DNA from 3 places in the Lonsdalea quercina genome. Region 1 is predicted to be linked to each of the others. Evidence: predicted binding sites of a transcription regulator. Region 1 holds the regulator's gene; each other region holds the start of a gene.

Region 1 (2,271 bases):
CCTTCGCGCCCAGGCGAGCGGCCGAACATGACTGAAACCGGCACCATCTGGACATCCAGCGACGGATTATCGCGATGCAGATCCAGATAGTCGTGGAAAAGCTTGATGGATTTCTCTTTGGGCACATAGTAGCGAAATACGCGCGGGCCATTATTGACGAATACGTAGCTCGGCAGCGCTTCCCCGTCGACAATCAAGGGTTCGAGTGGGTCCTGCAGCCCCAGCGCGAGGCACTTTTCACGCAGCGTCAGTAAGTCTGCTTTGGAATTGTAGGGCAGAACGTAGAAAATAGGACGTGTAGGATCGATATCCAGCTCAGCGATCGGATCCAGAGGAATAATTTTGCTCTTTACCAAAAGTTTTAGAGGGAAATTCAATAGCTTATAGTATATTTTACGCCAACCTGACATAACAACTGAGAACCTCTTATTAGCAATGCGCCGCAAGGATAACAGAAACCTTATCGGATATCTGTGGTCATGAGACAATGGGGTAACGCCAAAATTGCGTTCGAAACTAAATAAAAAGGGAGTAAGCAAGGATCATGAATAAGGCGACCGGGATTACCCGCCTTGTCAAGGCAACGGGCTATTCGTTGCAAGGACTCAAACAGGCATGGAGGCATGAAGCGGCCTTTCGTCAGGAAACCATTCTTACTCTGGCAGGCATCATTATTGCCTGTTGGTTGCCAGTTTCAATATTAGAACGGTTATTGTTGATTGGCGCGGTAGTGCTGATTGTGATCGTCGAGTTGCTGAATAGTGCTATCGAAGCCGTGGTGGATAGAATTGGCAAGGAATATCATGAGCTTGCGGGGAGAGCGAAAGATTTTGGGTCAGCTGCGGTGCTGGTGGCTTGTCTGTTGGCGGCCGTGGTCTGGGGTGTCTTGCTGTGGGGCCATTTTGCGTGATGGCTCTCATGAATGACGCCAAAAAACAAGGCATAACGCGATTTCTCAGTTCCCATAGGCAGTTTCCCTGTATATACTCACAGCGAAACTGTATAAACAACCAGGGGGCGGAATGAAAGCTTTAACGACCAGACAACAAGAGGTTTATGATCTTATTCGCGATCATATTTCACAAACCGGTATGCCACCCACCCGAGCAGAGATCGCTAAGCAGCTGGGATTCCGCTCTCCTAATGCCGCTGAAGAACACCTAAAAGCCCTATCCCGTAAAGGCGTGATTGAGATTGTCACCGGTGCATCCCGCGGTATCCGTCTATTGATGGAAGAAGAGTCGCTCGGTCTTCCCTTGATTGGTCGCGTTGCAGCAGGGGAACCTCTCCTGGCTGAACAGCATATCGAATGTCATTATCAGGTCGATCCGACCATGTTTAAGCCAAATGCCGATTTCCTGCTGCGAGTTAGCGGTATGTCGATGAAAGACATCGGTATTCTGGATGGCGATTTATTGGCTGTGCATAAAACGCAGGATGTTCACAACGGTCAGGTTGTTGTGGCGCGCATTGAGGACGAAGTCACGGTAAAACGATTGAAGCAGCAGGGCAACAAAGTGCAACTGTTAGCTGAAAACAAAGATTTTTCACCTATCGTGGTCGATCTGAGCAAGGAAAATTTTTCTATTGAAGGACTAGCCGTCGGCGTCATTCGCAATAGCGACTGGAGTTGATAGGCCTGCTTGCTGAACGCCCCGTTTATGCATCTTCCGTTACGTTTGGTCTTTCTTGCTGAACGTAACGGGCAAAACCGAAGCAAAGCCAAACATTATTCACCGCCTCAGTCCCTTCTCCCACCTCTAATTTTTTCCTAAGATTCCATTCTCAGTATCGCCGTTCGACACTGATAAGGCCGACTCTGAAAACGATACGCTGCTCAGCGTTTTTTGATGACGATACTGTGGTCGTGGTTGCAGCTGTCGCGATGGTCGCAGGCTTCGATTTTCCTGCACTCAACGCACATACCGTGCGCTTCGACTACACTGTGGCGTAAGGAGAATCCCGTCTGGACCGCGATCTGCCGCAATATCTCTTCGATGCCTTCCGTGGGGCTTTCCGTTACCTGGCGACAACGGTCGCAGATAAATAGCGCCGAGGTATGGCTGTGTTCTTCGAAATGGTGGCACAGCACGTAGCTGTTGGTGGATTCCACTCGGTGGATAAATCCTTGTTCGAGCAGGAAATCCAACGCGCGGTAAACGGTGGGGGGCTTAGCCTGAGGTTCAGCGACACGGAGCAGATCCAACAAGTCGTAAGCGCTGATGGCGCCGGGCTGTTGGGCCATCAGACGCAGTACTTCCTGACGCTGCG
Region 2 (2,271 bases), on a different contig from region 1:
GATTGATGTGGTCGAAGACGATTTCCGTATTAAACTTGGCGGCATGGGCGTGCATACGTTCCATTAGCGCCGGACCAGTCAGGTTATCGGCATCGCCTGGCCAGTTTTCCACTTCCGTCGTGGTGGTCAACTGACCGCCTTTTTCCATCCCGGTAATCAATAGCGGATTCAGGTTGGCGCGCGCAGCATAGACCGCAGCGGTATACCCGGCGGGGCCGGAGCCCAGAATTATCAGTTTGCGATGTTTGGCTGTACCCATGAGTTCCTTAACTCCTGTGGAGGGACGATGGAGCGATTGTAAGGAAATTACCGGCCTAAAAAAAGCGTCAGGGTATGTTGTTAACTATTTATCTTATCGTTAACAACCATTGAAAAAAGTGAAACGGGGCTGGTACTGGGATGTAACGCCGTAACATACTGTCGGCGATGAGCTTCAAAACGCTGCCTGACAGCGTTTCAGTGATTCGAATCTGGCAGTTTCTTCTGGTTTTAATTGTTTTGCTTTGACAATCGGCTGCGCTTTTGCGAAAACATCCTATGAAGAGGAAATTTTTTGTATATGAATAGTTGAATGCTCGGCTTTTTAACCGTTTTTTGCATTGTTAAATTGACAGGCGACAGCATAGCTCATGCACCTGTTTGTCGTACGCGAAATGCGGAATAAAAGACGTGACTTTTAATGTACAAGAGAGACAGGGGTCTTCTTTAGGGGCAACTTTGGCACATTGATGTGGGCCGGAGTGAGCGATGAGCAGGGAAGAGTGAAGAGAGACAATAATAATGGTAGACACAAAAAAACGTCCGGGAAAAGATCTTGATCGTATCGATCGCAATATCCTGAACGAATTGCAAAAAGATGGTCGTATCTCTAACGTGGAGCTTTCTAAGCGGGTAGGTCTATCTCCCACACCGTGTCTGGAGCGCGTAAGACGTCTGGAGCGACAGGGATTCATCAATGGTTATACGGCGCTACTCAATCCGCATTATTTGGATGCTTCGCTTTTGGTGTTCGTGGAGATAACGCTGAATCGTGGCGCACCGGATGTATTTGAGCAGTTCAATACTGCGGTACAGAAGCTGGAAGAAATTCAGGAGTGCCATTTGGTTTCCGGGGATTTTGACTACTTGCTTAAAACCCGCGTGCCGGACATGTCTGCCTACCGTAAATTGTTAGGGGAAACGCTGCTGCGTCTGCCTGGCGTTAACGACACGCGCACCTATGTGGTGATGGAAGAAGTTAAGCAGAGCAACCGGCTGGTCATCAAGACCCGCTGACAGTATGGGTGCAAAGCCCGGCAAACTCAGCTACAATCCTGTGAATTTATACAGCTATAGCGCCGGGACTTTCTCGGCGTTTTGTCATGACCCCCTTACCGGAACCTGGAGAAACGCTTGAGCCAGGAATACACTGAAGATAAAGAAATTACGCTGGAAAAACTCAGCGCGGGGCGGCGTTTAATTGAGGCGTTGCTTGTTGTTGCAGGATTGTTCGCCTGTTACCTGGCGGCTGCGCTGCTGAGCTTCAGCCCCTCCGATCCTAGCTGGTCTCAGACCGCCTGGCATGAACCCATTCACAACCTGGGCGGTGGCGTTGGCGCCTGGATGGCCGATACGCTATTTTTCGTGTTCGGCGTACTGGCTTATGCCATTCCCCCCGTGATGATCTCGCTATGCTGGCTGATTTTTCGTCAGCGAAACCGTCAGCATGCGCTCGACTATTTCACCTTCTCCCTACGTCTGATTGGCGCTCTGGCGCTCATCTTGACCTCGTGTGGTCTGGCCGCCGTCAATGTGGACGATCTGTACTATTTTGCCTCCGGCGGCGTGCTTGGCAGCTTGCTCAGCAGTGCTATGATCCCACGATTTAACAGCATCGGCTCTACGTTGATTTTGCTGTGCGTATGGGCAGCTGGCCTGACCCTGTTCACTGGCTGGTCGTGGCTGACAATTGCGGAAAAGATAGGGGCTGCGGTGATGGGTTGCCTGACCTTCTTCTCCAACCGCGAACGCCGTGATGACTTTATCGATAAAATCGACGAAGGGGATCTCGCGCATGATAGGGTGCATGAATCTGAAATGACGTCCTCAGCTGCGCCGCGCGAACAAGTTGTGGATGAAGATGATGTGCTGCTTGCTGCCCCTGCGATGCCTGCTGCTCAGTCAACCGCCGTTGAAGAACAGACTCTTTCGACACCCTCTGCCGAGCCAGCGCTAGAGAACGCTGTGAAGGGCCTGTCTGCGACCGGGGCACCCGATGACAACGTCACGGTG
Region 3 (2,271 bases), on a different contig from region 1:
GGTCTATGGCCAGTAGAAAAGCAGGCTCCACCGGAATAAACATCAGCACATAGTCAAGCGAACGCAAGCCCGGAAGCTGCTGGTAATCTTTACTGCCCAGCAACCGTATGTGGCTGCGAATGGAAACCAGATGTTCATTGAGCGCGGCGCTCCGCTCAAGTTCGTCTTCGCTATTGAAATAGCGTTCGTACGCCACCAGCGACATCTTGGCGTCGACCACGACGTCTTTCCCATGCGGTAAACGGACGATAACATCCGGCTGCATCCTGCCGTTGCTCCCCGTCTGTATGCTGACCTGCGTTTGATATTCGTGCCCTTCCCGTAGCCCGGAGCTTTCCAGCACTCGGCTCAGAACGACTTCGCCCCAGTTTCCCTGCGTTTTGTTGTCGCCTTTCAGTGCCTGAGTCAGATTGACGGCTTCCTGCGCCATGCGGGCGTTGAGCTGCTGAAGATTGCGGATTTCGTGCGCCAGCGTATGGCGCTCGCGCGCTTCCTCGCCAAAGCTGTCCTGTACCTGACGGCGAAAGCCATCAAGTTGTTCCCGCAGCGGCGTCAGCAGCCGGTCCAGACTTAACTGGTTTTGCTGGTCAACCTTGCGACCGCTCTGCTCGAAAATACGATTGGCCAGATTTTCGAACTGCGCCGACAGGCGTTGCTCGCTGTTGATCAACAGGCGCTGTTTCTCTTCCGCCGCCAGCCGCGTCTCTTCCAGCCGGATCGTCACCTCCCGCAGCTCCGCTTCCTGCGCGCCGTTGGCCTCTCGCAGCGCGCGCAGCTCCTGATTAAGCTGTTCGCACTCGGCTCGCAGCGCCGTCATCTGCAACAGTTTTTCCTGACCTGCCGCCAACTGACCGTGTAAAAGCCGCAGCTCGCGTTCTTGATCGTTTAACCGAGTCTGATCCTGCTGACGCGCCTCTCGGCTCTCGCTCAGGGCCTGATGCGCCTGCTGCAAAGATTGCTCCTGCAACTGACGTTCGGTTTCATAGCGCGCATGACGCTGCTGCTGTAACAAACTCGCCACCAGCCAGCCGATCATCAGACCGACCACGCTTCCGCCAATGCCGTAAAAAAGGGTGATTGCCACACCGCCTCCGGGTTCTCTTGCCGCTGCCCGTCAAGGTAAAAGCATGCTGTATGGATGTCCAGAACGGATTCAGGTCATTACCGTGATTTGAAAGAAAAAAAGGGGAAAATGCGATACGGATTCAGGTGTGGAGTGAAACGGAGGCGGAAAGCATCCGCCTCCTTGATGCATCAGGATAGGCTTTGTTTGGCAACCGCGATAGCCGCAGCCACCTGCTGCGGAGACACGCCGCCTTGCGCCGCGCGCTTATCCAGACAGGATTGCAGCGACAACACGGGGTACACGTCGTCTTCAATGACTCCGCTGAACGTTTTCAATTCGGCCAATGATAGTGCTTCCAGCGCTTTTCCCTGACGGATGGCTTCCACCACCGCTTCGCCCACGATGTGGTGCGCTTCACGGAACGGGACACCTTTAGCAACCAGATAGTCCGCCAGTTCGGTGGCGTTGGCATAGCCTTGCTCTGCCGCTTCCTGGCAACGAGGACGCTTAACCTGAATGCCTTCCAGCACCAGCGCGGCCATCATCAGGCTGTCATGCCAGGTATCCAGCGCATCGAACAAACCCTCTTTGTCTTCCTGCATGTCTTTATTGTAAGCCAGCGGCAACCCTTTCAAAGTGACCATCATGCCCGCCAGCGCGCCCTGTACGCGTCCGCATTTACCGCGGATCAACTCCAGCGCATCCGGATTTTTCTTCTGAGGCATCAGGGAAGAGCCGGAAGTTACGCGGTCGGACAACTCCACGAATGCGGCTTCCCCGCTGTTGAAGAAAATCAGGTCTTCCGCGAAACGAGACAGGTGCACCATGCCGATAGACGCGTTGGACAACAACTCCAGAACATGGTCGCGATCAGACACCGTGTCCAGACTGTTGCGCGTCGCGGAGGCGAAGCCAAGCCAGCCGGCCAACTGCTCACGGTCGATAGGATAGGCCGTCCCCGCCAGCGCGCCGCAGCCCAGCGGACTGACGTCCAGACGAGCCAGTGTATCGGCTAAACGGCTTTCGTCACGCGCCAACATCTCGTGATAGGCCAGACACCAGTGAGCAAACGTTACCGGCTGAGCGCGCTGGAGATGGGTGTAACCCGGCATGACCGCATCCTGATTCGCCTCCGCCGTCGCCACCAGCGCCTCGCGCAGATGCCGAAGGGTCTCCGTCAGTTCACCAATTTGCGCTTTGCACCA

The links. Region 1 encodes LexA, which represses DNA repair genes until DNA is damaged. Its sites were predicted from a motif close to TNCTGTATGTACATACAGNA; they were not measured.
Region 2: the regulator LexA is predicted to act here: its motif matches at 1,312-1,331, upstream of BLU64_RS08530 (DNA translocase FtsK 4TM domain-containing protein).
Region 3: the regulator LexA is predicted to act here: its motif matches at 1,129-1,148, upstream of rmuC (DNA recombination protein RmuC).

What each region holds. Positions count from the first base shown of each region.
Region 1 covers NZ_FNQS01000011.1:19,177-21,447, reverse strand. The annotation lists gene plsB (glycerol-3-phosphate 1-O-acyltransferase PlsB) at 1-410, opposite strand, end outside; gene BLU64_RS14030 (diacylglycerol kinase) at 542-910, shown strand; gene lexA (transcriptional repressor LexA) at 1,023-1,634, shown strand; gene zur (zinc uptake transcriptional repressor Zur) at 1,838-2,271, opposite strand, start outside.
Region 2 covers NZ_FNQS01000005.1:72,325-74,595, reverse strand. The annotation lists gene trxB (thioredoxin-disulfide reductase) at 1-259, opposite strand, end outside; gene lrp (leucine-responsive transcriptional regulator Lrp) at 781-1,275, shown strand; gene BLU64_RS08530 (DNA translocase FtsK 4TM domain-containing protein) at 1,393-2,271, shown strand, end outside.
Region 3 covers NZ_FNQS01000006.1:244,001-246,271, reverse strand. The annotation lists gene rmuC (DNA recombination protein RmuC) at 1-1,084, opposite strand, end outside; gene argH (argininosuccinate lyase) at 1,255-2,271, opposite strand, start outside.